DNA from 2 places in the Brevibacterium sp. ACRRH genome. Region 1 is predicted to be linked to the other one. Evidence: riboswitches for the same ligand, from Rfam matches in the RefSeq annotation. Region 1 holds a riboswitch; the other holds the start of a gene.
What was found. Region 1 has a riboswitch for thiamine pyrophosphate ahead of MHX53_RS04530 (ECF transporter S component). Riboswitches for the same ligand answer to the same signal wherever they lie in the genome.
Positions count from the first base shown of each region.

Region 2: it holds a riboswitch for thiamine pyrophosphate, as region 1 does, so the genes downstream of both, thiM (hydroxyethylthiazole kinase) here and MHX53_RS04530 (ECF transporter S component) in region 1, are expected to answer to the same signal.

Region 1 is NZ_JAKRMN010000003.1:183,410-198,185, forward strand. It holds gene MHX53_RS04480 (DUF2079 domain-containing protein) at 1-1,243, opposite strand, end outside; gene proC (pyrroline-5-carboxylate reductase) at 1,240-2,055, opposite strand; gene MHX53_RS04490 (sugar phosphate isomerase/epimerase family protein) at 2,067-2,975, opposite strand; gene MHX53_RS04495 (Ppx/GppA phosphatase family protein) at 2,978-3,949, opposite strand; gene MHX53_RS04500 (enoyl-CoA hydratase/isomerase family protein) at 4,004-4,774, opposite strand; gene MHX53_RS04505 (bifunctional 2-methylcitrate synthase/citrate synthase) at 4,880-5,998, opposite strand; gene prpB (methylisocitrate lyase) at 5,995-6,900, opposite strand; gene MHX53_RS04515 (MmgE/PrpD family protein) at 6,900-8,396, opposite strand; gene MHX53_RS04520 (metallophosphoesterase family protein) at 8,598-9,893, opposite strand; gene MHX53_RS04525 (DUF4916 domain-containing protein) at 10,076-10,615, shown strand; TPP riboswitch at 10,685-10,787, shown strand; gene MHX53_RS04530 (ECF transporter S component) at 10,812-11,420, shown strand; gene MHX53_RS04535 (ATP-binding cassette domain-containing protein) at 11,417-12,802, shown strand; gene MHX53_RS04540 (energy-coupling factor transporter transmembrane component T) at 12,792-13,571, shown strand; gene MHX53_RS04545 (putative quinol monooxygenase) at 13,568-13,885, opposite strand; gene radA (DNA repair protein RadA) at 13,921-14,776, shown strand, end outside.
Region 2 is NZ_JAKRMN010000001.1:363,966-378,741, forward strand. It holds gene MHX53_RS01670 (choice-of-anchor M domain-containing protein) at 1-2,001, shown strand, start outside; gene MHX53_RS01675 (anchored repeat ABC transporter, substrate-binding protein) at 1,998-3,575, shown strand; gene MHX53_RS01680 (choice-of-anchor M domain-containing protein) at 3,572-4,567, shown strand; gene MHX53_RS01685 (anchored repeat-type ABC transporter ATP-binding subunit) at 4,564-5,301, shown strand; gene MHX53_RS01690 (anchored repeat-type ABC transporter permease subunit) at 5,298-6,140, shown strand; gene MHX53_RS01695 (hypothetical protein) at 6,137-8,059, shown strand; gene MHX53_RS01700 (lytic murein transglycosylase) at 8,059-8,958, shown strand; gene MHX53_RS01705 (pseudouridine synthase) at 9,038-9,985, shown strand; gene MHX53_RS01710 (HsmA family protein) at 9,994-10,389, opposite strand; gene guaB (IMP dehydrogenase) at 10,559-12,085, shown strand; TPP riboswitch at 12,124-12,213, shown strand; gene thiM (hydroxyethylthiazole kinase) at 12,204-13,088, shown strand; gene thiE (thiamine phosphate synthase) at 13,085-13,786, shown strand; gene thiD (bifunctional hydroxymethylpyrimidine kinase/phosphomethylpyrimidine kinase) at 13,845-14,699, shown strand; gene MHX53_RS01735 (TenA family protein) at 14,764-14,776, shown strand, end outside.

The DNA of each region.
Region 1 (14,776 bases):
CGTACTTGCTTTGCGCCCACGATTCCGGTGAGTAGTCGGTTTTGGTGGTGTTAAAGAGTACCGCGTCGGGTTGAACGTCTCCAATGGTTCCGAACCAGTACGTGTTGGTGCGCGGAACCGTGTATGCGAGCAAGTAAATGTCGGTGGCCACCGTGTCGTATTCCGAGGCAGCCTCGATTGCGCTTTGCGCGCTTGGTGATGCGTAGCGGTCGTATTTCCACAACAGGTTGATCTGCGACTGGGCGAGCATTGCGCACGCAGTCACCAGCGCAACCGCTGGTGCCAGTTTGAAGAACCGGCGAGGAGCGACGTCAATCATCGACGCCACGGCAATTGGAATGAGGACGGCGGAGTAGTGGAAGTCGAAGCCCCAGTAGTACTCGACGTTTCCAACAAAGCGCCACGCCAGAGTTGGAAGCATCATGAGCATGAAGGGGCTCTTCAGCCCAATCACACCGGCTGCCAGAACCAGTACACACACAACGGCGAACTTGGTGTCGACCGACTGTGTGAGGGTTTCAGCAACGGAGACGTTGTCGGTGTAGTCGTACTGTCCCATTGGGTTGAGTGCGGGAAGAATGACCTTCACCGTGAGCACGAACCATAGGATTCCCCACGTAGCGAAGCCGGTTGCCCACTGCCAGTCCTTGCGGTCTTTCAACAGAACAGCAAGCCCGAACATCAGAACCATCAGGCCCAGGTCTTCTTTCACGAACACCAAAAGACCAATCGCGACAGCTGCGTGGATGCGTTTGTCGCGCATCCACCACACCAGTCCAAACGCGATTAGTGGCACTGCGAATGCGATTTCGTGGAACTGGGACCACACTGCGTTAATGAAACCCCAGGACAGAATGTACGAAGCCCCCAAGAGCGAGCCACCGGTCATGCCAAATCGCTCAAGAGCTAAGCGCGTGAGTGGCCATGCCGAAAGCGCGAACAGGGCTGACTGGATGATCAGCAGCGTGAGCCCTGACGGGAAGATCCGAAAAATGGGACCAAGCAAGATCAGGATGGGATGGAAGTGGTCACCCAAAAGGTTGTACCCGTCGCCCTTAATATTCACCACAGGGGCACGGAAATGCGCGTACTGATCGGCCAGTTGCGTAAAGATGCCCAAGTCCCACGACGGGCTGATGAAGCCCCGCCACATCATGACTGACAGGGTGGCGTAGAGCGCAAAACCTAGCAAACATACAGCGCCAGCTACTCCAAGTCGCTGAACCTGGGCGTCCTTGCTCATTCAGCGTTCTCTCTTTCCATTTCTTTTCCACGTTCAATGGCCGCTGTTCCGGCCTTGAACACGATGTCGTCGAAGTTGTGCGCGCGGAAGGTTTCGATTGCCGCATGAGTGGTCCCGCCCTTGCTGGTCACGGCCTTGCGCAGATCAGCGGGTTCAGGCGTGCGGTCCAACAGCAACCCGGCTCCCAGTGCGGTTTGGGCAACCATGCGGTTTGCGGTTTCTGCGTCCAAGCCCAATTCCACGCCAGTTTTCGCAAGCGATTCGGCCAGCAGGAAGAAGTAGGCAACACCAGAACCAGATATCGCGGTCATCGCCCCGATCTGTTCTTCTTCAAGCGGGAACACCAGCCCGGCGCCGGTGAGCAGTTCGGTGAGCGTCTGCACCTGCTCATCGCTCACTCCCTGACCCGCGGACAGCGCAATGACACCTCGGCCCACTTGCGAGGGCGTGTTGGGCATGATGCGCACAACGGGGTTGTTGGGCACGTGCTTGGCCATGTCTGCAAGCGAGAACCCTGCCGCCATGGAGATCACCACTGCCTGCGGTTCCAGGTGAGGTGCGATTTCTTTCAGCGTCTGCGCTAGCATCCACGGTTTCACGCCCACGAATACGAATTGGGCGCCGCGAATGGCTTGGAGGTTAGCGTCCGAGGTCGTTTCAACTGCCAGCGTGTCGATCCCGAGCCGTTCGTGAAGGCGGGTTGCTGAGGCGGCAGATGCGCACGTTGCGACGATCTGCGCATCAGTGGAGGCTTGTACGCCTTCCAGAAGAGCTGATCCCATGGATCCGGTTCCGACAAAGGCAATACGCACGCTTTAGCTCCTTACGTTGCTTCGTTGAGCCCTAAGTGTTTTCGGGCGAATTCGAGGGACTCCTTGAGCATAGCGGTGCGCGTTGATCTTTTGGCGACAAGCCGTGTGTTCACTTCGACAACAACGTCGCCGGACCAGTTGTGTTTGGCTAAGTACTGCAGAGTCTCTGCTACCGGCATTTTGCCTCGCCCAGGCACCAGGTGTTCGTCACGCAGAGAGCCGGATCCGTCGGTGAGGTGGACGATCGCGAGCTTGTCCTGAATGTCAGCGACGGTTTCAAGCGCGTTCATGCCTGCGGTTGATGCGTGGGAAAAGTCGAAGGTCATGTGGTCGTAGTCTTCGTCAAGCGGGTTCCAGTCCGGGTAGTACACCAGGACTTCGCGCAGACCCGCGCGCCACGGGTACATGTTCTCCACAGCGATTTTCAGCCCGGTTTCTTTCACCAATTCACGCACGCCGTCTACGAATCCTTTTGCGTAGTCGCCTTGCCACCTAAATGGCGGGTGAAGAACAACGGATTCTGCCCCACATTCCAGCGCAAGGTCGCAGGTCTTGCGCAGTTTCGTCCAGTGGTCTTTATCCAGCACGCCGGGTAGAAACAGCAATGTGGGTGCGTGAAATGACACAACCGGCAGGCCCGTGCGCCGCATTTCGCTGTGGATTGATTGCGGGTTCTGGGTTGTGCGGTTGTGGGTGATCATGATTTCTACCCCGTCGTACCCCAGTTCGTGTGCCATGTTGAAGCACGTGGGCACATCCATGGGGTAGACCGAGGACGTGGATAAGGCGACCCTGATCCGCTCGGTTGATACGTGTGTGACCCCGTGTTCGTACACGGGGTTCTGTGCGAAGTGTTCGCGGTGGCGCACAGAACTCTTCTTAGCCGAGTTCTTGCGTGTAAACGCCTTGCGATCAGGCATGTTTATCGTGGGAGTGCCACTGCGGGGCGCGACAGCGTCTCTGAGGAGTCGAGCAGGTCGAGCTTACGCATGATGATTCCTTCACGCAGAGCCCACGGCGAAATGAGCATCGTATCGATGTTGAAAACCGTGAATGCGGTTTCTGCGAGCACTGCACCCGCGAGCACTTGGCCGGAACGCGATTCGGAAACCCCTGGGAGTTCGGCGCGTTGGGCAGCGTTGCGGCTGGCCAGCTGTTCAATGATGCCTGGGAGATCCTTGCGGTGAAGCTGGCGCGGTACGTAAATTCCGCTTCCGCTGGGGGCTGCTCCGCCCAGACGGGCCAGGGACCTAAAGGTCTTGGACGATCCCACGACGTTGTCTGGTTTGCCTACCCGGTTGATGAGTCCGGCGTGCCGACCAACGAGTTGGCGGGCGTGACGGCGAAGGGCCGCAATCTGGTCGGGGGTTGTGACCTCTCCCCCGTTGAGGAATTCGGAGTACATGCGCCCAGCACCCAAGGGGACGGACACCGCCGCATCTGGATATTCGTCTTGGCCGGCTGCCATCTCTAATGATCCGCCACCAATGTCCAACAAAAGCAGTTTTCCAGCTGACCATCCGAACCAGCGACGGGCCGCCAGGAATGTCACGCGGGCTTCGTCCTCACCGCTCATGACGTTGAGTGTGAGCCCGGTTTCCTTGTAGATCTTTTCGATGGTGGCTTCGCCGTTGGGTGCGTCCCGCAGGGCCGAGGTGGCAAACGCCAGGATCTGTTCGGCACCTTGTTCTTCTGCGATCTCGATTGCTTCTTTACAGAACTGCATGAGACGTTCACGCGCATACGTGGTGATCGACCCATCTTCTTTTAAGTGTTCTGCAAGGCGCAGTACTTCTTTGTGGGAAGTAGCGGGAAGTGGCGGTGCACCTACCCCTGCGTCAACAACGAGGAGGTGGATGCTGTTGGATCCGATGTCTAGGACGGCTAAACGCATATGCGAAAGTTTACCCCGAGTCGTGTAGTGGTCTTGTTCGGGCCCCGATGTGATCTAGTCCGTGGGCCAGTCGGTTCGGTTGATCGCGAACTCAGGCGAGCGACGTTCAAAGAACGCCTCTTGGCCGCGCACAATTTCTTCTGCGTACGCATCCCTCACCCAACCTTGTGCATCGAACGTGTCACCGCGCAGAATCCGCTTGGCACCCGTCTGCGACAGGGCAGACCTACTGGCAATCACCTCGGCGCGTTTCCGCGCGGCAGCCAACGGATCTTCCGCAACCTGGTGGAAGAATCCCAGCTGGTTCATCTGATCGAAATCGACGATCTCAGCTGACAAAAGAATGTAGCGGGCCCACGACGTCCCAATGATTTCCGCGAGGCGCTTGGTGGGCCCCGGCGGATACACAAGGCCCAGGCGCGCCGCCGTCACACCATAAATTGAGCCCGGCTTTGCAATGCGCACATCGCACGCAGCCGCGATCTCAGTTCCGCCCCCCACGCAGTTGCCTTCGATCGCAGCGATCGTGGGAATGTCCATGCTGGCAATGGCTTCTTCTGCTTGGGAGTTGGTCTGCCAGAACTCTTCCAGCGGCACGTTGAGGTCTTTGATGTCCGACCCTGCCGAAAAGTGCCCGCCCGCGCCCGTGATGATGAGCACGTCGACATCTGGGTCGGTGTCGATTGCTTTCGCAATTCCGGGCAGAGCCTTCCACATTTCCCGCGACAGGGCATTGCGCTTTTCAACACGCGAAATCGTCAGAACAGCGATTCCGTTTTCGACGCTGTACTCAAAACCAGGGACGAGCGGAACATCGTGCGTCATGGTGTCTCCTCGGACAGGGGCCGACTGTGGCCAGGGATGTGGAAGTAGCTCTTACGCGACGAGGCGGAGACCTAGGTAGATCTCCGCCTCGTTGCGTTTAGGGTTTTAGCGCTCTGCTGGAACCTCGCGCTGAGCTTCACCGTGGTATGCACTCAGCGGGCGGATCAGCGCGTTGTTGGCGTGCTGCTCCATGATGTGTGCGGTCCAACCGGTGATACGGCTCATCACGAAGATAGGCGTGAACTGTGGAGTGTCGAAGCCCATGAGGTGGTACGCAGGACCCGATGGGTAGTCGAGGTTGGGGTAAATACCCTTGCGGCCCACGAAGTCCTCTTCGAATGTGTTGTACAGGTCCAGAAGGTCGTTTGCGCCCTTGACCTTAACCATGTCTTCGAACGCTGCGCGCATGGTGGGAACGCGCGAGTCACCGTTCTTGTAGACACGGTGTCCGAATCCCATGATCTTTTCTTTGTTGGCAAGCGCGTTGTCGATCCATGCGGATGCCTTGTCGGCGGTTCCAACTTCTTCGAGCATGGCCATAACCGCTTCGTTGGCACCACCGTGCAGGGGTCCCTTGAGGGCGCCCACCGCGCCGGCAACTGCAGAGTGCAGGTCCGAGGTGGTGGAAGCGATCACGCGAGCGGTGAAGGTGGATGCGTTGAAGGAGTGCTCTGCGTACAGGATCATCGAAATGTCGAAGCAGCGCACGACTTCGTCGGCTGGGACTTCGTCAAACACCATCTTGAAGAAGTTAGCCGCGTAGCTCAGGTCGCTGGTAGGTGCGACCGGGTCCAGGCCGTGGCGACGGCGGTGGTCGATTGCCACGATGGTGGGCAGCTGAGCGTACAGGCGCTCTGCCTTTGCCTGGTTGGCTTCTGGCGAGTTGTCTTCGGCCTGTTCGTCAACGGCACCCAGGTATGACACGGCTGTCTGCACAACGTGCATGGGGTGGGTGTCCTTGGGCAGAGCCAGGATGATGTCGACGAGTTCCTGGTCGATTGCACGCTGACCGCGTTCGCGGGCAACGAACTCTTCGAGCTGCTGGGCGTTAGGAAGTTCGCCGTTCCAGATCAGGTAGGCGACTTCTTCAAACGAGCAGTTCGCTGCGAGTTCCTGAACCGGGTAACCACGGTAGGTCAGCGAGTTGGTTTCCTGAACGACTTTCGATACAGCGGTGCTGTCGACGACAACGCCGGCGAGCCCCTTCTTAATGTCTTCGGTCATGAGTGGTTCTCCTGTGAAAAGTTGAATACGGCAGCGTCAAATTCGTTGTAGGAAGCGTAGTCGATCGTGTCGTAGAGGTCGGCGCGTGTCTGCATTCCCTCGACCAACGACTCCTGTGTTCCTTCGCGGCGGATCACTTCGAGGCCACGTTTGATGGCTCCCATAGCGATACGCAGCGTGGTCACCGGGTAGATCACCAGCTTCACACCAGCGTTTGCGAGCTGTTCGGTAGTGAACAGTTCGCTCTTCCCGAATTCGGTCATGTTCGCAAGGATCGGAACGTCCAGGGCGTTTGCCATGGCTTCAAACTCGCCGAGGTCGCTCATCGCTTCCGGGAAGATGAGGTCGGCACCTGCGTCGGCGTACGCCTTCGCACGGTCAATTGCCGCGTCCAGACCTTCCTTGGCACGCGAGTCGGTGCGCGCACAGATGACGAAGTTCGAGTCGCGACGACCCTTGACCGCAGCCGAGATACGCTTGACCATCTCGGCGGTGGAAACGACTTCCTTCCCGTCCAAGTGGCCACAGCGCTTGGGGTTGACCTGGTCCTCCAGGTGCATCCCTGCAACACCGGCGTCTTCAAATTCCTGAACAGTACGAGCGACGTTCATCGCTTCGCCCCATCCGGTGTCAGCGTCGATGAAGGTGGGCAGGTTCGTCACCCGCGAGATGTTACGGCCGTGGTCGACGACCTCGGTCAGGGTAGTCAGACCAATGTCAGGCAGCCCCTGGGCTGCCGAGAACGCGCCACCGGAAATGTAGACGCCCTCGAAGCCAGCCTGCTCAATGAGCTGCGCGTTGATGGGGTTGATTGCGCCGGGGAACTGGACCAGCTTGTCGCCGGCCAGCAGCTCCCGGAACTTCTCACGACGAACGTGAGCGGGAGTCTGTGCACCTAGCATTAGAAAATACCCTTCGATGTGATTTCGTCTGCACCGTCAACTACGAAGTTGAGCTGGCGAACTTCGTCGGCGCTCAAGTTTGGCAGGTTTTCGGCGAGTTCGATGAAACGGTTCTGTTCTGCTTCCGAAACGATGCCTTCTGCAAGCGTGCGGAACTTCTGTACGTAGTTTTCGCGTACGAATGGACGAGCACCGTTGGGGTGAGCGTCGGCAACAGCGATTTCGTCGACCTTGGTGGAGCCGTCCTTGAACACGATTTCCACGCGACCACCGAATGCCAGTTCGTTGGGGTCGGTGGAGTGGTAGCGACGGGTCCACTCTGGGTCTTCGCGGGTTTCGATCTTGTGCCACAGTTCAACGGTTTCTGGGCGTCCTGCACGCTCAGGTGCGTAGGACTTTTCGTGGTGCCAGCCCTGGTCTTCCATAGCGACCGCAAAGATGTACATGATCGAGTGGTCGAGCGTTTCACGCGACGCCTTTGGATCCATCTTCTGTGGGTCGTTCGCACCGGTACCAATCACGTTGTGCGTGTGGTGTGAGGTGTGGATGGTGATCTTTTCGATCTGCGACAGGTCATCGATTTCGCGACCCATCTTGCGAGCCAAGTCGATGAGCGCCTGAGCCTGGTATTCCGCGGAGTGTTCCTTGGTGTAGGTGTCCAGGATCGCGCGCTTCGATTCGCCTTCGCCTGGCAGTGGAACGGTGTAGCGGGCTTCAGGACCGGAAAGGATCCATGCGATAACGCCGTCTTCACCTTCGTAGATGGGGCTTGGAGCGCCTTCGCCACGCATAGCGCGGTCGACAGCTTCAACGGCCATCTTGCCTGCGAATGCTGGAGCGTGGGCCTTCCAGGACGAAATTTCACCCTTACGTGACTGGCGGGTTGCCGTGGTGACGTGCAGAGCCTGGCCTACGGCCTGGTAGATGACGTCGGTTGGGAGGTGGAGAAGCGCACCGATTCCGGCAGCTGCGGATGGGCCCAAGTGAGCGACGTGGTCGATCTTGTGCTCGTGCAGGCAGATGCCCTTTACCAGGTCGACCTGGATTTCGTATCCGGTAGCAATACCGTTGACCAGGTCCTTTCCGCCGATTCCCTTGTGCTGTGCAACAGCCAGAATCGCTGGGATGTTGTCACCTGGGTGGGAGTATTCCTTTGCCAGGAAGGTGTCGTGGAAGTCGAGTTCACGAACGGCGACACCGTTTGCCCATGCCGCCCATTCAGGTGAGATGTGGGTGTCGTTGGAAACACCGAATACGGTGGAGCCTGGCTCCAGCTTGTGGGCCAAGGACTGTTCGCGTGCGTGCTTAGGGGCCGAACGGAACACGGATGCGGCGGCAACAGCGGCGTTGTCGATAACGCGGTTGATCACCATGTCAGTGACATCGGCGTCAACTTCTACCGGGTCAGCAGCAACCTGGGCGATTTTGTAGGCCAGCTGCTCTTCACGTGGCAGGTTCTCTGAGGACTTGTACGTACGAACTTCGTGATTGATCATGCGAGGTCTCCTTCGCGCGGGTTGGTCCGCATTCGTATGTGGTGTCTACCACTCTATTACCTATGAGAAGCGTCATAGCACCGGGCCCCTGGTTGTGACCCGAACATCAGTGAGGCACTTCACAAGTATCTCGACATCAAGATAAACGACGCGGTCGGCGTTTCCCAAATGCAGGTCGGATTTGTCGTCGAATTTGTCGGCCTACTTGCAGCCGCGGTTTGACCGGTCAGTCAGGGTAAAGGTGTCGAGCGTTCCCCGCTTGCCTGTCGTTGAAACCTCGTACGCAGTCACGCGCAACGAGCAACGTTGTGCCTTCACACCCACGTAGCCGGGCACATTGTTGCCTTTGGCCACAGCAGCCCAGTCGGCGTCATCCTTGTTGCTGTAGAACTTAGAACCGCTCGATGAGGTTGCGGTCATGTAGATCGCCTCGCCCTTCTTCTTGACCTGCTTGCTACCACCCTTCGCGCCTGCGACTTTGGCACCGTCTCCGTTTGTCAGGTAGCTACGGGTGTACACGTGGTCGTGGCCATTCATCACGAGGTCGACATCGGCCTCGGCGATATATTTTGGAAGCTTTTCGCGCAACAGTTTCACGTCAGCGTCGTCGCGGTGCGGGCCGGACGAGTATGGCGCGTGGTGGAAGGCGACGACCGTCCAGTTTGCGTCACGCCCCTGGTCGGCTTTGACGTCCTTGATGAACTGGCCGTGTTTCTTCCAGTTGGGGTTGTTGCTGTCCAGGACGATAAACAGCACCCCAGCGTCCTTGTACCAATAGTCGCCAGTGCCTTTCTGGTTTGGCTGGCGGAAGTGTTGGATGTGGCTGACGGGGTTGAGCATTTCGTGGTTGCCCTTGATTGTCATGTGCGGGAGTGTGCGCATGACGTCTGGCGCGAAGAACGCGTCGTACTGTTTGCCCGTGCCGGTGTCGATCTGGTCGCCGAGGCTCAAGAGGAAGCGTGCGTTCGGGTGTGCCTTAGCGGCCGAGGTGACTGTCCGGTTCCAGCCTTCTGCATCGTTGGGCTTTCCGTTGCCGGAGCCGATCTGTGGGTCGCCTACCGCTAGGAATTCACCGTTGTCAGTGGCGAAAGACTTTGGGGTCGAGAACGTGTAGACGTCCGACCATCCGTTTTTGTCGGACCCAACCTGGTATGCGTACCGGGTGTTCGCTTTCAGCCCCATGACGTGCGCCTGGTGGTAGAGGCGAGCGCGGTCAATTGACACTCCCGATTTTTCTTCTTTGACCGTGCGAGCGCCTTCCGGAAGTTTGCCACCCACCATTTCCTTGACGGGAGCGATCTTGACGCTCTGTTCGCCGATCTTCTTGGTGTACCACGTGAAGGCGCGGTCGGTGTTGCGGTCACCCACCTGCATGCCGAGGTTGTAGATGTCGGCCTTTTTCGTCGCCTCGGCGCCCGTCCCCAGGGCGGGACTCAGACCCCCGGATGACAGCAATGCAACGAGTCCGAGCGTGGTGGCAAGCGACTTGATCTTCATTCGAAAGCTCCTCTGGGCAGGCGTCTAGCTACAACAACTGACAACGGCCCATATAGTGACCGTTTTGGGTTAACTGCGTTCGACCTTTCGGTGCACCGCAGGTGACCTGTGCGCAGTCACGTGATGTTTTCGCGGTGAAACGCTTGTACGCTGTGAGCGAAATTTGTGCAAAAATTGCCGGTATGACGCGCACCGCTTTGGACTATGACGAAAACTGGCTCGAACCTGAAGAGCTCAACCGCCTCAGGCGCAAGCTCCCGCTCACATATGTACACGGAGTACCCGTTCAAGTGAGTGACAGTGGCGAGGTTGAACGGATTGGTCTGCTCCTGCGCACCCTTCCAGACCAGACCCTGGGCCGCGAAATCGTCGGTGGTCGTGTCCGCTTCCACGAAACTCTGCGCAGCGCACTCGCCCGGCACTGCGAACAGGACCTGGGCCCTCTTGCGCTACCGGTTTTTCCCACCTCGCTTACCCCGTTCCATGTGGCCGAATACTTCCCCACTCAAGGCGTGAGCAACTACTATGACCCTCGCCAGCACGCAGTGGCCCTGTGCTACATCCTGCAGGTGCGAGGCGAATGCACTCCCCGCCAAGACGCGTTGAGCTTCGACTGGTTCACCCCTCAAGAACTTCTGCGCGACGACATCATCGCCGACATGTGCCACGGCCAGCACCACATCGTCAAGGCAGCCCTTGCGCACCTGGGGATCCTGCCTTAGAAAGCCGGGGAACACCTCGGGCAGTTTCTTCCCAGAAGTTTATTCATACTCCGTTTATGTGTAATGTGTGATCCGCGACAGGGGAGCGCCATAAGGGGCGCTGAGAGTGCTTATGCAGACCCTCGAACCTGATGCGGTTAGGACCGCCGAAGGGAGTCGAGATTCTCTTTACCCCTCCTAAATCCTGGGAGGATACATGTCATCGACGACAGCGACTGAAAAGACTCACACCTACTCGTGGCGGGTTGTCGACATTGTTGTGTGCGCCGTAATCGCGGTTGCGGTTGGGCTTTTGTTTGCCTTGTGGGCAGCTCTGTGGAGTGGCTTTGAGTTGCTGTTTGCCACGACTTTCCCGCCTGCTGTGGCGCTGTTTGGTGGCGTGTGGGTGCTCGCGGGCCCGCTGGCCGCAATGATCATCCGCAAGCCTGGTGCCGCGCTGTTCTGTGAGCTGCTGGCCGCGATTTTCGAGGCTGTTTTAGGCTCCCACTTTGGTGTGGTTGCGGTGTTCTCCGGGTTCCTACAGGGGCTCGGCGCAGAGCTCGTTTTTGCCGCGTTCAGGTACCGCAAGTTCACGCTCCCCGTGAGCATTCTGGCTGCCATGCTCGCGGGACTGTTCATGGGTGTTCACGAATCGATCATCTACCTTGCGGAATGGTCGCTAGGCTTCCGGGTTGCTTACACCGGTCTTGCCGTGCTGTCATCAGCAGTTTTGGCTGGGGTGATCCCGTGGTTGCTCACGCGCATGCTCGCATCAGCTGGAGCGCTTAACGCGTTTGCGTCTGGCAACACCGGGCGCGAGGTGTGAGTCACCTCAGCGCAACCGATTTTGGGTGGAAGCACGCCGGCCGTAAACGTGCCGCCCTCACCGGGATTTCGGTGGAGATTGAGGCTGGCGAGCGGGTCCTGATTGCGGGTGCGTCCGGGGCCGGCAAGTCTACGTTCTTGCACGCTGTGGCCGGTGTTCTGCCCAGCGAGTCGGGAACTCAGTTTGGGCAGTTGCTCATTGACGGCTCGGCTCCGGACCCTACCCGAGGTCGTACTGGCTTGGTTCTGCAGGATCCCGATTCGCAGGCGGTGTTGTCCCGGATTGGCCCTGACATTGCGTTTGGCGCTGAGAACCTGCGTGTTCCAGTCGAGGAGATCGCTGACCGCGTGCAGTGGGCTCTAGACACCGTGGGGTTGCCGTTTCCGCAGGATTGGCCCACGGCGAAGTTGTCTGGTGGGCAGAAACAGCGGGTGGCTCTCGCTGGTGTTCTGGCGATGCGTCCGTCGATCATTTTGTTGGATGAGCCCACGGCAAACATTGACCCTCAGTCGGCTCCTGGGTTGCGGGATGCTGTGATCCGGTCTGCGGATGAGACCGGTGCGACGCTGCTGGTTGTTGAGCACCGTTTGGATCTGTGGGCAGACCATGTAGACCGCATGGTGGTCCTCTCCCCCACCGGGGTGATTGCCGATGGTCCACCGCATCAGATCATGGAGACGCATCGGCAAGAGTTAGAAGACGCCGGTTTGTGGCTCAGTCACCTGCGGCCTAAGCGTCGCGAACTTCGCGAAGCCACTGGCCCGCAGTTGCTAGAAGTCGACGCCACCGTGGGTCGTCACGAAGACGTTAACCACGTGGCGTTCTCCCTGGCACAAGGTCAAGCGTTGGCGATGACGGGTGCCAACGGTGCCGGAAAATCCACGGCGGCACTGACAGCGGCGGGGCTTTTACGACCTCGGTCTGGGCAGGTCACCGCCAGCCCGGAACTGCAAGCGTGGGCCCCGGAGTTCCCCGTGCGCAGCGCCAGCCCGCATAAGTGGAAAGCGCGGGCGTTGGCGCGCAGGATTGGGAAGGTGTTTCAGACTCCTGAGCATCAGTTCGTCACTCGCACGGTGCGTGACGAGTTGGTGTTGGGCGGGGTGGACCCGGACTCGGTGTTGGAGCGGTTGCGGCTTGACCATGTGGCATTAGCGCACCCGTCGACACTCAGCGGTGGCGAGAAGCGGCGGTTGAGTGTCGCGTGCATGCTGGCCGCGCCCGTCCTCATTGTGGACGAGCCCACGTTTGGGCAAGATGCGCACAGCTGGCGCGAGCTGGCCAGCTTACTCAACGAAGCGGTTGATAACGGGGCGGCGCTGCTGACGGTCACGCACGACCCGGATTTTATTCACGCAGTAGGGGCTGACGAGTATGGGATTTGAGGTTCGTTCAACTCCGCTCACGCGCACTAACCCGCTCACCAAGATCGCCATTATGTTGCTGATTACGGTGGGGGTTGTCCTATCGATTGACGTGGTCAGCGCGTCACTCATGATGGTTTTTGTGATTGTGTTTTTCCCGCTGACTGGGTTTCCGGTGAAGCGGTTGTTTACCCACTTGTGGTTCATTCCGCTGGCGGCGTTTGCAACAGGGTGGGCGACTGTTCTGTTGGCGGAAGGGGCTGGCCCGGTCCTGTTTAACTTTGGGCCGTATGAGGTGACGAGCAGGTCAGTCGAGGTGGGGTTTGCGCTGTTTTTGCGCTCACTTGCGATGTCTCTGCCGTGTGTTGTTTTAGCGTTTTCGATCGATTCGACTGAGCTGGCTGATTCTCTGGTTCAGCTGTTGAAGATGCCTGAACGTTTCGTTTTGGGGGCCTTGGGGGCCGCGCGGTTGGCGGGGCTGTTGTCAGAACAGTTGGAGACGATCCGGTTTGCCCGCCGTGCCCGAGGTGTTTCCCACGGAGGTTTCTTTGGAGGCCTTCGCGATTTCTTCCCTATCGCGTTCGCACTGCTCACCGAGGCGATTCGGCGAGCAGTGCGGTTAGCCATGGCGATGGAGGGGCGTGCGTTTGGCACCAAGGGTCGCACGTGGACCCGGCGTGTAAGCCTGGGTGTCGGTGACTGGGTTGCGATGGGGTGTGCCGCTGTGCTGGCGGCTACATGCATCACCGCGGCCGTGGTCACCGGGCATTGGAATTTTATTTTGAGTTAGATCTTCAGTTCGCCCATATCTTCGAAGCCGTTGCCATCGACCTGCCGGGAAATGATCTGCGGGGTCGAAACCAGGTGTGGGCGCATAGCTTCGAGGCCTTTGGCAAAGTGGTCACTGGTGACGTGAGGTTCAGCGCCTTCGTCGGTGAACCCTTCAACCAGTACGTACTGGTTGTCGTTTCCCAGGCTCTTGGACCATTCGAAGAACAGGTTTCCTTCTTCAGCGCGAGTGGCCTCAGTGAACTCGCGAACGATTTCAGGCCACTGGTCGACGGATTCTGGTTTGACGTCATATTTCACAACAATGAAGTACATAGTCCCCAGTGTAGGTGTCGTGGGATCATAGATCTATGGCGTACACGTGTAGCGAATGCGGATCTTCAACCCCCAAGTGGATGGGCAAGTGCCCCAAGTGCCAGTCGTGGGGAACCCTTGAAGAAAACGCCGGCCCAGGTGTGTCCGTCAAAACCCAAGCCACTTTTTCTGGCAAACGTGCCACCCCGGTCACACAGGTGGACGCAACCACCGCCTCGGCAACCTCAACAGGGGTCAGCGAACTTGACCGCGTGCTGGGAGGCGGGCTGGTGCCAGGTGCTGTGATCCTGCTGGCCGGCGAACCTGGGGTGGGTAAGTCCACGTTGTTACTGGACGTGTCCGCGAAAGCGGCGAATGCGGGCCGGCGCGTTCTGTACGTCACTGGCGAGGAATCGCAGGGTCAGGTACGTCTGCGCGCTGAACGCACAGGGGCGCTGTCAGACAATCTGCTTTTGGCAAACGAAACTGATTTGGCGGCGGTCTTGGGGCTCATCGAGGTGGAAGACCCGGAACTGCTCATCGTGGATTCCGTGCAGACCCTGGCATCCGACCGTGTGGAAGGCGTACCCGGTGGAGTCACGCAGGTGCGTGAAGTTGCGTCCGCGGTGATCCGGGCCGCGAAAGCGCGCAACTTGCCCACCGTCCTGGTGGGGCACATCACCAAAGACGGGACGGTCGCGGGGCCTCGGCTGTTGGAGCACTTGGTCGATGTGGTGTGTTCGTTCGAAGGCGATAAGCACACGCGCCTACGCATGTTGCGGGCGATCAAGAACCGCTTTGGCCCAACTGATGAAGTGGGGTGCTTCGCGATGACGGACGAAGGGATCACCAGCGAATCCGACCCTTCTGGGTTGTTCCTGTCCCGGTCGCAAACTAACGCGCCGGGCACGT
Region 2 (14,776 bases), on a different contig from region 1:
GAACAAGAATACGTGTTCGTCGTAGGTGACCTGAACAAAGCTGACCTTGAAGACCTAGACAAGCCTAAGCCCGCGCCTAAACCCACACCTCAAACACCAAAACCAACTCCCACCTCGGAACCAACGACACCACCTTCAGCGCCAGCCACTGATAAGCCCGCCCCCTCACCAAGCGGCAAACCAGAACAGCCGGCACCACAACAACCGGGTGTCACAATCGATGCGAAAGCTGACAAAGAGCAATACGCCGCCGGTGACACAGCGGTACTTAGCGCCACGGTGAACGGTGGCGACGAAAACGGGCTTGTGTCATGGGAACGCAGAGCACCTGGCTCAGACAAGTGGGAACCCGTTGAAGCGGCTCAAGGAAAAGAACTCCGCATCGAAAACCTCGAAGCTACTGACTCGGGCACCGCGTTTCGTGCCGTCTATGCCGGGGAAACACGGTCAAACGAAGTAGAGCTGAAGGTCGAACCAGGTGAATCCGAGGCCCCGCAGGAGCCCCAAGAGCCACAGGAACCAGAGCCTTCCACCTCGGAATCCCCATCTGACGAGGACGACTCTCAGTACGACTTCACACTCACCACGACCTTGGACCAAGACGAATATGTCGAAGGCCAAGACGCACGCGCAGAAGCCACCTACAGCCAAACCTCAGATAACGGCGGACAACCGCTTAAAGTCGCAGGAAAACTGGTGTGGGAAACCCGCGCGTCGGAGTCTGAAAAATGGATGGAATACAAGGACGGTAAGAAGGCAGTATCCTCACGCCAGATCATCATTCCGTCTCTGACTAAAGAGTTCGACGGCGTTCAGTTTCGTGCTGTACACACATCAGGCGACGAACGCGTCGAATCTGAACCAGTCACCCTTAAAGTCGGCTCAGGAGAGGACGCTGAGGGGAACGGCGGAAATGCCGACAACGCCAACGCCGGCAACAGTGGTGGCGCAGGTGCCAACAACAACTCGGCACCCGCACAGGCTCCCGTTGTATGTGTCCCAACCGACGCATCTGGTGCAGCCGGCCAGGGCACTGACGCCAGTGGCCAAAGCAACTCCGGTACAAGCCAAGGAAACAACGGCAGCACAGGCGGTGGAAGCGGCCAGCAGGCCCCTGCAGGCCAGCGTGTTCGCGTGACTGACGGTCACTTCGACTTTGGTGCCCGCCTCAACGGGAAGCGCGCAACCGCGGAAGTGAAAGACGACCGCACCTCGCCACCCGTGTGGCGCAACCCGTCCGACATGACGTTCGTCCTGGGAGACGCGTCGAAGAAGAAGGTCCCAGCCGAATTCGGATTCTTGGGCAAACCTGGAGCCGACATTTACATGATCGGCCAAACGCAGGAGTCGCAAGTTCCATGGCTGGGGTGGAACACACAAGACGAACAACTCGTGAATAACGCAACGAAAGTCACCATGCGACTCGACTCGCTCAACGGTCCCGGCAAACTCAACGTGTTTGTTGGTGGCGGTGGCCTAGGTGGCGGAAGCGTGAAACACGTGTTCCGTAACGCCGGGGACTCCTACGACATTCCTCTGCGCACACACGAACACGGCAACTGGGTGTTCTCGGCACCCGGTAATTACACCGCGACTCTGACGTTCACCGTGAAACTCAAGGACGGATCCACCAGCCAGGCCACCGGAACCCTGAACTTCGAAGTGGGGCAGTCTGCGAAGGCCGGGGCTGGAAACATCACCCCAACTGGCCAGTCGGCGCCCGATCAGAACGCTGACGCACAGTCAGGCGACCAGCAGGGCGGCCAGCCAGGTGACCAGCAGGGCGACCCGGCCACCTCGGACCAGGCAACCGCTGACGCCAACGGCGGTGACTCAAGCGCTCCCGTCAGCAACGCTGATGCCGGCAACATGGACAACTGTGCCCGCCCATCCTTGCCACGCACAGGTGTATCCGGAATATCCGCCGGTCTCATTGGTGGTGGTCTGCTCGTAGGGATCGGAGTCGTTGCCGTAGTTTCGCAACGTCGTCGCCGTTCATGATCAGGCGTACGTTCCTCGCGGTCAGCGCAGTCCTTGTGACGGTGCTGGCCGCGGGGTGTCAGGGGAGTGCATACACCCACCGGAACGCTGACCAGCTTCAGGTGGTTGCCACGACCGGCATCATCGCTGACCTGGTGAAGAACGTTGCCGGTGATGCGGCGAACGTGGTTCCGTTGGTTCCTGCCAACGCGGACCCGCACTCCTACGAACCCACCCTGCGCGATGTCCGCAACATCGTGTACTCAGACGTCGCTTTTTCCAACTACGTCATGCTGGAAGAGCACAAACTCATCAAGACCCTAGACGCGAATATCCCGTCTGACGCACCCAATATTGGGCTCGCAGAAGGCGCTACCAAGTATTCCGCGCGTGTCATCCCCTTGGTCGAAGACGTGACTCTTGACACCGTGTGGCTGGGGTTGCGCGTCTCGGGTGCCGGCAGTGAGTTGGGCGCTGACCGTGCCAGTGAAGTGCGGATGAAAATGACCGAGGTCGTTGCCCCTTCCGGGGGCACCGTCCACGGGTTTCTCACGCAAGCGTTAGGGCAGAACACCCTGTACTTTGACAGTTCAGACGGTGCAGGGGACTCTGACGTGGCGACACTGCCGGTCAATGCACACACCCACTTGAGCTGGGCGTTTTCCAAACCTGGAGTGTACAAGATCACCTTCGAAACGCATCTTGCAACCGACCCGGAAAACGAAACCTACATCGGAAAGGGTACGTACACCTTCGCCGTTGGGGTCGACCCTCACTCCGACCCACAGATGAAAAACAAACGCATCATTGACGAAGGCCACGCGGATCTCACCACCGACCTCGACACCAAACACCTCACCGTTTTTGCCGACTCGGAAAAGGAAACCAGCTCCGACCTCGGCGAAAACTCATACGAACGCAACGTTGCCGGCCACGACAGTCTGAACCCAGACGACACTGTCATTTCAGTGACCAACAAAGCGTGGCAGGAAATCCCACGCGGTTCGAAGTTCTTAGGCGAACCAGGATCGTCCACGTACCTGTTGCCCCAAGCAGTTCTAGGGAAGCACGTACACGGAGAAATGGACCCACACTTGTGGCATGACGTGAGCAACGCAATCGCATACGTCAAACTCATCCGTGACACGCTTGCCCACGCCGACCCAGACAACGCGGGCACATATGAGGCCAACGCCAAACGGTACGTGGACAGGCTAGACGCGCTGGACCGCGAAGTACGCGACACACTTGCGTCTATTCCCAAGGACAAGCGCCACCTCATCACCACGCATGACGCTTTCGCGTACCTCGGCGCAGCATACGACGTGGACATCGCCGGGTTCGTCACCCCCAACCCCGCTGTTGAACCCAGCGTCACGGATCGAATTCGGCTCGCCGACACCATTCGGAATCTCAAAGTCCCAGCGGTCTTCGTTGAACCGCAATTGGGTAGGTCACTCACTCTCAGAACAGTTGCGGACGAAGCGAATGTGAGCGTGTGTGACATCTACTCGGACGCGTTTGACTCCCGCGTCACCACATATGAAGAGCTCATGCGGTTCAACGCACAATCATTGAAAGGATGCCTGACATGAAAGCGATTCGGCTGACAGCGATCGCATGCACGTTACTAGCTGTAGGGGTAATGAGCCCCGCCGCGGTGACCGTTCCCTCCACCGTCACAGCGACCGCGGCTCATGCCACTGGAAACCAACCTTCGGGCAACGGTGCTGAAGACGAAGAAGAAAAGCTCAAACAGAACGTCTCCGATTCCGAAGAACTCAGCGAGGACCAGGCGACGATCGACGCCGGACACGTGGACATTGGCCCACGCCTCACCGACGGCAAGACCGAACTCGTGGCTCGCGACGACACCGCTAACCCACCCGTGTGGCGACACCTGGACAAAACCGTGCTCAAAGTCGTTGATCAAGGCGGCAAGATTCAGATGCCAGACGACGAGCAGTACTCGTTCATTCCAGCCAACGCGGGCGATGACGTGTGGGTGATCCCGCAGGTCGAACAACCCGGTGTCGTGTGGCTGGGGTGGAACACGCAGAACCCCAGCTTCGTCAACGAAGTCGACGGAAACGTCACCTTGTCTCTACGCGGAGTGCAGGGCCCCGGCGACATGGTGGTGTACCTGCAAAACGGCGGATTTGGTGCCCCACAGGTCGTGTGGGATGACCAGCAACGCGACGCCTCCGTGGACCTCAACACGCACACGCACGCCAACTGGGTATTCACCAAGCCGGGGGAGTATTTGGTGAAGATGTCCGTGAGCGCGAAAACCACCTCGGGCGAAAAATTAGAAGACACCCAAACCATTCGCCTTGCCGTGGGCGACCAAGCCGACGTAGACAAAGCCGCCAGCATGCAGTGGGAGGGCTCAGACGACTCTTCTAACGAATCCGGGCAGAACGAAAACTCGGAAGACAACACAGCCGCTGGGAAGTCGGACGGCAACTCTGCGCTACCACTGATCGCGGCGGGAGTGGGCGGCGTGTTCCTCATTGCCGTCATCTCGGTAGCGGTCATGTCAGCGAACGCACGCAAGCGCAAGAAGGCCGCAGGGATGGACGAGTGAGCGCACACGACACGACCACTGTTTTAGACGTCCGCGACCTGTGTACAAAACTGGGCGGGCGGTCGGTTCTTGAGAACCTTAACCTGGAGATCTCTGCGGGCAGTTTCGTAGGTCTCGTGGGTCCCAACGGGGCTGGAAAGACTACCTTGCTGCGCTCCATCCTCGGACTGATTCCGTGCCGCGGGAAGGTGACTTTGCAGGCCGAGGTGGGTGTTGGGTATGTGCCTCAAAAGCACGAGTTTGCGTGGGACTTCCCGATTTCGGTTGAAGACACGGTGCTCACCGGTAAGCGCTTCAAGTTGTGGCAACGCCCCACCGTCGAGGATTACAAAGCGGTCAATAACGCGCTCAAGCAAGTACATCTTTCAGAGGTCAAGGACCGTCCCGTTGCCGAACTGTCCGGGGGACAAAAGCAACGTGTCTTGGTGGCTCGCGCACTTGTCTCGCATCCGCAGCTGCTGGTGCTCGACGAACCCTTCACCGGTGTCGACGTGCCCACCCAGGAACTGCTCACTGACCTGTTTATCTCCCTTGCAAAGGAAGGCACCGTGGTGCTCATGGCCACCCACGATCTGGTGGCAGCCATGCACACGTGTACACACATTGCAATGCTCAAAGGCAACATCCGGGCGTACGACTCACCACACAACCTGACCGACCCGCAACTGTGGTGCGATGTGTTCAGTCTCAAACCGCAGTCACCTCTGCTGACAGCGCTGGGGGTGAGCGCATGAGCGTGTTCGACTTCTTCGCAGACCTCACCAACCCGCTTCTGGTTTTTCTGCCTAAGGCACTCATGGTCGCCACGATGGCGAGCATTCTGTGCGGTGTCGTGGGCTGCTTCGTGGTGTTGCGCGGCATGAGTTTCATTGGTGACGCGGTGGCTCACTCGGTATTTCCGGGGCTTGCCGTCGCGTTTGTGGTAGGCGGAAACCTGGTTGTGGGTGGCGCGATCGCCGGTGTTGTGACGGCACTTTTGGTGGCGATCTTTTCGCAGTTCCGCAGGCTCAAAGAAGACTCGGTCATTGGTGTGTTCTTCGTGGCGGCGTTCGCGTTGGGAATCGTCATCATTTCGCAGTCTCCCGGCTACGCAGGGTCGCTCACGGATTTTTTGTTCGGGTCGATCACAGGTATCCCCACATCAGACGTGTACGTTGTCGCTATCACTGCTTGCGTCGTGATCGCGGTTCTCATGGTTTTCTTGCGCGACCTTGTCACGGTGAGCATCGACCGTGAGTACGCGCGAGCGTTGGGGCTCCGCGTCTTCTGGTTGGACATCGTCCTCTACATTGCGGTGACCTTGGCAATCGTTGTCTCGATCAGGACCATTGGAAACATCCTGGTGCTGTCGTTGCTCATCACCCCGGCGGCAACCGCGAGGCTCCTCACCGACAAACTCTCCACCATGATGTTCCTAGCACCCGCGCTGGGAGCAGTGTCGGCGTTCATTGGGCTCTATATTTCTTGGACTGCTGACTTCCCCGTGGGCGGAACGATCGTCCTGGTGCTCACCAGCTTCTTCCTGCTCGCATGGCTGTTTGCCCCACGACACGGGATGGTGGCGCGTCTGTGACACGTCGATTTTGGGTAGCAATCTGTGCTGTGGTGTCGCTGGTGTTTGTGCCGCACGTGACACCTCAACCGGCGTACGCCAACGCAGTGTTTGAGGCACGTGACAACGAGCTCACGCTGAATCCGAAAGAGTGGAAGGCCACAGGGCCAGTGACACTGAGCGTGTCTGCCGGCGCGAAAGTCGCTGATAGCTCTGACGGTGCTGAACCCGCGGGTGACACTGACCCTCGCACCATTTCTGACGAAGTGACCTTCGACGGGGAACACTTGCCGTTTGCGGTACAGACGAAGCCGTCGAAACCGGTGAGTGTGCAGGTGAAAGCCACCCCTGGCACCTACTGTTTGAGCATCCACGCACACTCTCTTGGCAAAACGGAGCCACGGCAGCACACCCAAACCATCCGGGTTGAGTCCACAGACGACACCACCACGATCGACACCGACCCAGCAGACTGCCCAACCGACCTCGACGACAAACACCGCATCAAACCCCCTGAGCTTGGAGCCAAACAACACACGGTCAAGGCGGAAAACACCTCGGCGGGGTACCTTGCCAACGCCGATTTCGACGCACGCGGACTGGACGGGCGCGTGCGCATGGCATTCCGACACGACGGACACGGAACCATGGGCGTCATCAACCCCAACCGCACTAAAGGCGGGAACATCGCGGCCCGTGGGGACGCGTTCGCCTACGACATTTCGGCCCCAACAATTGAACCCTTGCACTTGACGTTTTCGGAGCCGGGAACCCACTGCGTCGCCTACTCCATGTACAGGGACGACGCCAAGAAACCGGCGCGCAACGGGATGCTGACGGTCACCGCAAAAGGGGCCGAGGTGGCTGACGACCAGGCAGCGGACGGCCAGGATGCTGGTGACGGGGATACGGACAACCGGGAGGCAGAAGGTCGGGTGGCGGACTCACAGTGCGCGCCCACAACCCCGGTCCCTCGGAACCCAGCCGAAAGCCCCTCCGACTCACACGACACGTCGACCGACGACAAAGACGCGGACAACGCAGACGCAACGGAACCTGGGGAGGAGGGTGACACCTCGGGCAACATGCCGGGCCAATACGGCGCCGCGCCGGGACTCCCCGGACTGACCGTGCCGACTCCCGCCGCACTGCCCTTCCAGCCAGTTGCTGCCAACGTGTGCGCACCGGCAGGTGAAGGACAAATGGTTGACGTGACTCAAGGTCAGGTGCTCATCAACCCCACCCAGGTCAAAGTGAACGGGGCAGAACGCGCACCCTCAACCGTCAACGTCACCGTGCCAGATTCAGCGCGCACCGCGTTCACACCTTCAACAACGCAGGACAAAGAATTCGCCACCCCCGGATCTCAGGTATGGGCAACCGGTGGCCAAAACGCGCCCGCAGTGGGGTGGAGCGCAAACGACCTGGACCCGGCGCTCGTGAAGTCCATGGAGGTGACGCTCACCCGCGTGAGCGGACCGGGGAGCGTCCTCATTCAGCAAAAAGATGCGCTGGGGAAGAACACCAAAAACCTTCGTCAGGGGTCACAGTCGACGGTCACACCTGGGCAGTTCAGCACCCCCACCTTCATGTTTAACCAACCAGGTGCGTATGACGTGGAGTTTGAAACGCTGACTCGTGAGGTTCACGGGCACGAACGCCGGGCCACTGTTCTCCTTCGGTTCAACGTGGGTAAGAAACTGCCTGCTCAGGTGGCCGGCTCGCCCCTGGGTGCGCTCATTGGTCACTGCCAAGCGGCCTCGATCACTGGGGACACGGTGCGTGGCAACCCGCCCGCGAAACCTCCCCAAGCGACCCCAGAAACGCCCTCGGTCGAAGGTCCATCGAACTGGTGGTGGGGAGTCTTTGGGGCAGCGCTCGCGTGCAGTGTTGCGCTGGCGATCCTGGCAGCCCGCGTGTGGGTCAGGGAGGACTCATAATGCACCGTGAAGACGAACGGTACGCCAGCAGCCTGCAGGACACCGTCGAAATCCCCAAGGTCACTACGAAACCCAAGGCCAGTACGAAAGCCAAGGCCAGTACGAAGGCGGCAACGACCTCGGCGGGGGTATCACGGTGGTGGGCAATCCCGCTCATGGCGATGTCGATTGCGATGGTCGTACTTGCAGGGCTGGTGTTTGTAAACCTCCGCGCGGACGGGGCGGACAGCCAGGCCGAGGAAGTTGTGGAGATTCCAGCGCCGGTTGCGCCTTCCATGCCGGCCGTTGACCCGGTGGCAGGTGGGGTTGCCGTCGATAACCCGTGGTTGCGCGAGACGAGTGAAAAATCGGGGATCCCCAAGCGCGTTCTGCAGGCGTATGTCGCGGCAACGGTGTGGGCTGCTCAGCGCAGTCCGCAGTGCGGGTTGTCGTGGAATACATTGGCTGGAATCGGCAAAATCGAGACCGATCACGGGCGCTACAAGGGTGCCAGCGTGAACGACTCCGGCGAGGTTACGCCCCACCTCTTTGGTGTTCAACTGCGTGGTGAAGGCACGGCGCATATCCGCGACACTGACGGCGGGCGACTCGACGGCGACCGCACACACGACCGAGCTGTGGGCCCCATGCAGTTCATCCCCACAACATGGAACCAGGTGGCGGTGGACGGCAACGGCGACGGCACAAAAGACCCGCACAACATTGACGACGCGACAGCGTCCGCGGCAGCTTTTCTGTGCGCGAACAACCGCAACCTGAGCGACCTGAACGGATACACGGACGCGATCAAGGCCTACAACCCGTCCGATCAATACGTGCGCGACGTAGCGAATGAAGCGCAACGCATTGCCCAAGTCGTGGGTCAGCCGGCGCAAAGCGAGCAAAACGGCGCAATATAATGCGTAGTCTCGCTCGTTTTGCGCCGTTTCGTCAGGCCGTTGAGCTGATGGGGCCCGAGGTGTCGGTAGGGTAAGGGGCATGAGAAGCCCGCTACGACCTCGGGAAGGGATCAGCGCAACCCGGTTGCGCGCACCTGGCGGCAATCAGACGCACTCCCGCCAACACGAACCAGTTCCCGCGACTGTCCGTGACTGGCTGTTAGCCGACTTCCCGGATTCGCGTGAGGAGCTCGACTACATCGCCGATCCTGCCGGAGGCGGGCTCGTAGACGAAAACGGCCGGCCGGTCACCCTGGAAACACCTGTGACCCCGGGTGGCTTCTACTTCTTCCATAGGGTCGTGCCACCGGAGGCGCGCGTGCCGTTCGACGTGACCGTGGTGCATGAGGACGAGCACCTGCTGGTAGTGGACAAACCCCACTTCTTGGCCTCGACTCCCAACGGGCGATTTGTGCGCGAATGCGTGGTCACGCGGTTGCGGGTAGAACGTGACGAACCGGACCTGGTGGCCATTCACCGGCTTGACCGTGTGACGGCTGGGCTCTTGATTTTGTCGCGCAATCCGGGCACGCGCGGGGCGTATCAGCGGCTTTTTCAAGACCGAAAAGTGGATAAAACCTATGAGGCCTTAGCGGTTCTTCCCGGCGACTTCGACCCGGCAGCGTTTCCGCTCGAGTGCGAGTCGCGAATCGAAAAAGACAAGGGAACACGTGGTGTTAAAAAAGTCGACGGGCCCATCAACGCGCGTTCTCGTATCGAGTTTTCACACGTGGTTGGTACGTATGAGGGTGATCCCGTTGGGCGGTTTGTGCTCACTCCGCACACGGGCAAAACCCATCAGTTGCGGGTTCACTTGTTAGGCGCTGGCGTGCCGATCCTGGGTGACCCCGTTTACCCGCACGACCTAGACCAGGACCCGTACGATTTTTCGCACCCCCTGCGTTTGTGTGCCGTTGGGCTTGAGTTCCGAGATCCGCTCAGTGGTGAGGAACGCCGGTTTACTTCCGGGATCCAGTTGAAGGTGTGATCGCTCTATCACAGCATTCCGCCAACCATTCCGGTGAAGTAGGGGACCAGCCAAATACCCCACACCACAAGCGAGAACTTGTGGAAGACTGCACGCGCACGGTCCGAACCTTTGATCATGACGTAAAGCGCCCACACAAAGTGGATGGCCATGAGCAGAAGCGCCAACGCTCCGGTGACCGCCATGATGAGCCCCAAGATCTGGGCGGCCTCGCCACCAAAAGAGAAAGAGTCGGACTGCGCGATTCGGCGCATGAACTCGGTTCCAGTTGCGTCGCACACCAATCCCAGCCCAAACAGGATCACATGGGGCCACGTGAGAACTTTTTTCTTATGTTCTGCCCACACACCCATGGTGTAGAAAACCAGGGCTGCAGTGATGAAAGCAATAGCAAAAATCAACATAACTTAAGTGTGCTCTTAGCCCCTCTCGAATCCATCGCCCAGCGGGTTGGTTGTCCCATCAACCAAATGGTTGAGCCACCTGTTTATAAACTCACACCCTCACGGTCATGACTGCCAGTCGAAAGCGTTAGGATTGCGGGTATTGGTAGGACAAAAGGGGAGGGACCCAATGAGCGAAGTTGAACAGCATTTCCGCGAAGCAGAGAATCCGTTTTCACTCACCGGTTTGACCTACGACGACGTCCTGTTGCTCCCCGGAGACACCGACGTCATCCCGTCTGAAGCTTCAACCCGCACCCGGTTGACTCGCGAACTCGACATCAACATCCCTCTGATTTCTGCCGCAATGGACACGGTGACCGAAAGCCGGATGGCTATTGCCATGGCACGCATCGGTGGAATTGGAATCATCCACCGTAACTTGAGCAAAGAAGACCAGGCAGCCCAGGTCGACTATGTAAAGCGCTCGGAGTCGGGCATGATCACCGACCCCGTGACCATCACCGCCGACAAGACCCTGCAAGAGCTCGACGAAATGTGTGGCCAGTACCGCATCTCGGGTCTGCCTGTTGTGGACGAAAACAACGTGCTCGTGGGAATCATCACCAACCGTGACCTGCGCTTTGTTCCTCGTGCAGAGTTCGCCACAAAAACGGTTGGCGAAATCATGACGAAGGCACCTTTGATCACAGCTCCAGTAGGCGTGAGCTCAGAAGAAGCCTTTGAAATCCTGGCTGAACACAAGGTCGAGAAGCTGCCACTCGTCGACGAGAACAATGTGATCCGCGGGCTCATCACCGTTAAAGACTTCGTCAAGAGCGAAGAGTACCCCCTGGCGTCCAAGGACTCCGAAGGCCGGCTCCTTGTAGGTGCCGCAGTAGGGTTCTACGGAGACGCGCTGGAGCGTGCCGGCCTGCTGGCCGAAGCTGGCGCTGACGTCATCGTGGTGGACACGGCTAACGGTCACGCACGCGGTGTCACGGACATGATCAAGACCCTCAAGGAGGACCCGGCTTTTTCGCACGTCCAAGTTATTGGTGGAAACGTCGCCACCCGCGAAGGCGCGCAAGCACTCATCGACGCAGGAGCCGACGCTATCAAGGTGGGAGTTGGACCAGGGTCGATCTGCACCACCCGCATCGTGGCAGGTGTAGGAGTTCCACAGGTCACCGCGATTCACTTGGCCTACCAGGCCGCACGCGAAGCCGGCGTTCCGGTGATCGGTGACGGTGGATTGCAGTATTCGGGTGACATTGGCAAGGCACTGGTCGCCGGTGCCGACTCCGTGATGCTCGGTAGCCTCCTAGCCGGATGTAAGGAATCCCCAGGTGAACTGCTCCTGGTGAACGGAAAGCAGTACAAAACGTACCGTGGCATGGGCTCGTTGGGTGCCATGGCGCCACGTAAGGGGCGTTCGTACTCCAAGGACCGCTACTTCCAGGCCGATGTCGCCACCGACACTGATCTCATCCCAGAAGGCGTCGAAGGTCGGGTCGCTTACCGCGGTGAACTCAAGAACGTCGCTTACCAGCTCACGGGTGGGCTGCGCCAAACCATGTTCTACGTGGGCGCGCGCACGATTCCTGAGCTCAAAGAGCAAGGACGCTTTGTGCGCTTGACCGCGGCTGGACTTAAAGAAAGCCACCCACACGACATTCAGATGACGGTGGAAGCGCCCAACTACCAGTCACGCTAAGAGCGGTTCGCGAAACTCACACACTGCATGTACAGTGTGGTGCAGACTCGGGGTGCCTGTACAGGCTGAGATCATACCCGTGAACCTGTTTGGTTAATGCCTGCGAAGGGAAGTCAGCGTGACGCTTGTATCTGAAAGTCGTACCGGAAACACCCCGGAATTCACTCCCGCGTTTCTCACCCACATGCGTGAACTCACGCCCCTGGTGCAATGCATTACCAACACTGTGGTGCAAGAAGTTGCCGCGAACATTCTGCTTGCAGCGGGCGCGTCACCTGCCATGATCGACCACGAAGCTGACGCAGCCGCATTCGCCAAAGTCGCCAACGGTGTATCGGTGAACTTTGGGACCCCCAGCTCGCACACGTACCTGTCGATTGACGCTGCCGTGCAGCAACGCACCGAGGACGGAACAACCTGGGTGCTAGACCCGGTTGGTCTGGGAGTGGCTCCGTTCCGAACTGCCCGGGTTTTCCGGGCTCTGAGTGAACGCCCCACCGTGGTGCGCGGCAACGCCTCAGAGGTGGCGGGGCTAGCCGGAATGGGTCAGGGCGCCCGAGGTATCGAAGCAGTGGACGATGTTGAGTCGGCTTTGCCTGCCGCGAGTAAACTCAGCAACGAATACGGTTCCGTTGTCGCTATTTCTGGCCCCACTGACGCAATCGTCACCACGATCGGCGAAACCACCTATGTCAGCCACGTTTCAGGCGGGTCCACCTACATGCCACTCGTCGTAGGAACCGGATGCTCCCTGGGAGCGCTCGTAGCAGGGTACGCAGGAACAGCCCACCACCTCCTCGGCGAATCAACTACCACGGAAGAAAAACTCACCCGCTACCACCAAGCCACCGTGACCGCGCACGCACACTTTGCGGCAGCCGGTCTGCGCGCACACGAACTGGCAGACGGGCCAGGTAGCTTCAAAGTTCATTTCCTGGACCAACTTCACGCAGTTACCGAAACTGATCTGCACGCAATCAACGTGACCACGGAGGAACTGTGACCAATCCGCGTTTGAGCGACATCGACGGGTCCCTGTACTTCATCACCGACACCAAAATGTGCGAACAAGCGGGACGCACGGTGGCACAAACGGTTGAACTGGCAGTAGCCGGAGGCGCGGGAATCGTCCAAGTGCGCGACAAGCACGCCACCGACGCAACCTTCGCGCACATCACTTTGAGCGTGCTCGAGGCAGTCGAAAACGCCCGCCACACTAACAACATCACCCGCCCAGTGCCCGTGTTCGTTAACGACCGTGTCAATGTCGCTGCCAGCCTCATTCACGACGGCCACGACGTCCATGTCCACGTGGGGCAAGATGACACGAGCGTGACCCAGGTTCGTGAACTCATCGGAAACACCCCGCTGGTAGGCCTGTCCGCCAACACCCCGGAAGACATCGAAGCCGCCCGCGCCCACGGCGACTTCGGCAACGGGGGAGTAGACCTCCTGGGCGTGGGCCCCGTGTGGGACACCGCAACTAAAGAAGGTGCCCCAGCCGGGCTTGGAGTCGACACACTCAAAAACCTCATTGCCACCTCGGCGATCCCGGCCTTTGCCATTGGCGGAATTACAGCTGAGCGGGCAGCGCAACTGACAGACACCTCGGTCGCGGGGGTATGCGTGGTATCAGCAATCTGCCTTGCCCCCGACCCGCAAGTCGAGGCACGCAAAATTCACCACGCATTCCAGAACTGACCCTCTGACCCCCTGTGGGGAACCCAAACCATCCACCCCACACGTAAAGGAGATCGACATGTCACGACCCCCTGTCGCGTTGAGTATCGCGGGAACAGACCCCTCCGGTGGAGCAGGCGTTCACGCCGACCTAAAAACCTTCACGGCCCTGCGCGCATACGGAACCTCGGTGATTACCGCGCTGGTCGCACAGAACACACACGGAGTCTCCCGCGTGTACGGGATCGACAACGACTTTGTGTCTGACCAGTTCGACTCGGTGCTGACGGACATGCCCGTTGACGCCACCAAAACCGGGATGCTGGGCACGCGCCAACTCGTGGAATTGGTTGCGGAACGTGCCGGCCGAGGTGGTTTAGGGTTCCTGGTCGTCGACCCTGTCATGGTGGCCACCTCCGGGCACCGACTGCTTGAAGAAGACGCCGTGGATGCCGTGCGCACGCTCATGGTGCCCGCCGCCCACGTCATCACGCCCAACCTTCCCGAAGCCGCGCTGCTCTTGGGTGACGACGTTGAGCCAGCCCGCGACCTCGACACCATGCGCTACCAGGCGCGCGAATTGATCGAACGCGGCGCCCGAGGTGTTCTGGTCAAAGGTGGGCACGGCGACGGCGACGAGGTACTCGACGTGTTGGCGCTCAACGACGGCACCAACGTCAACCTCACCGAATACCGCCACCAGCGCATCACCACCCCCAACACGCACGGAACCGGGTGCACGCTCTCAGCCGCGATTACCGCGCTCGCTGCCCGGCAGGTTCTAGAAGGAACCCTGGATGTTCCCGAGGTCGTTGGCACCGCCCTTGACTACCTCGCTCGCGCTTTGGAATCCGGCAAAGACTGGACACTGTCACTCGACCCCAACGGGGCCCACGGCCCCGTCGACCACATGGTGACGATCCCATCTCCGTGAAGTCTGACTGACAGCCTCCCTGAAACCCATCTCACTCAAACCCAACCCACTGAAAGGAACACTCATGACTACGACGA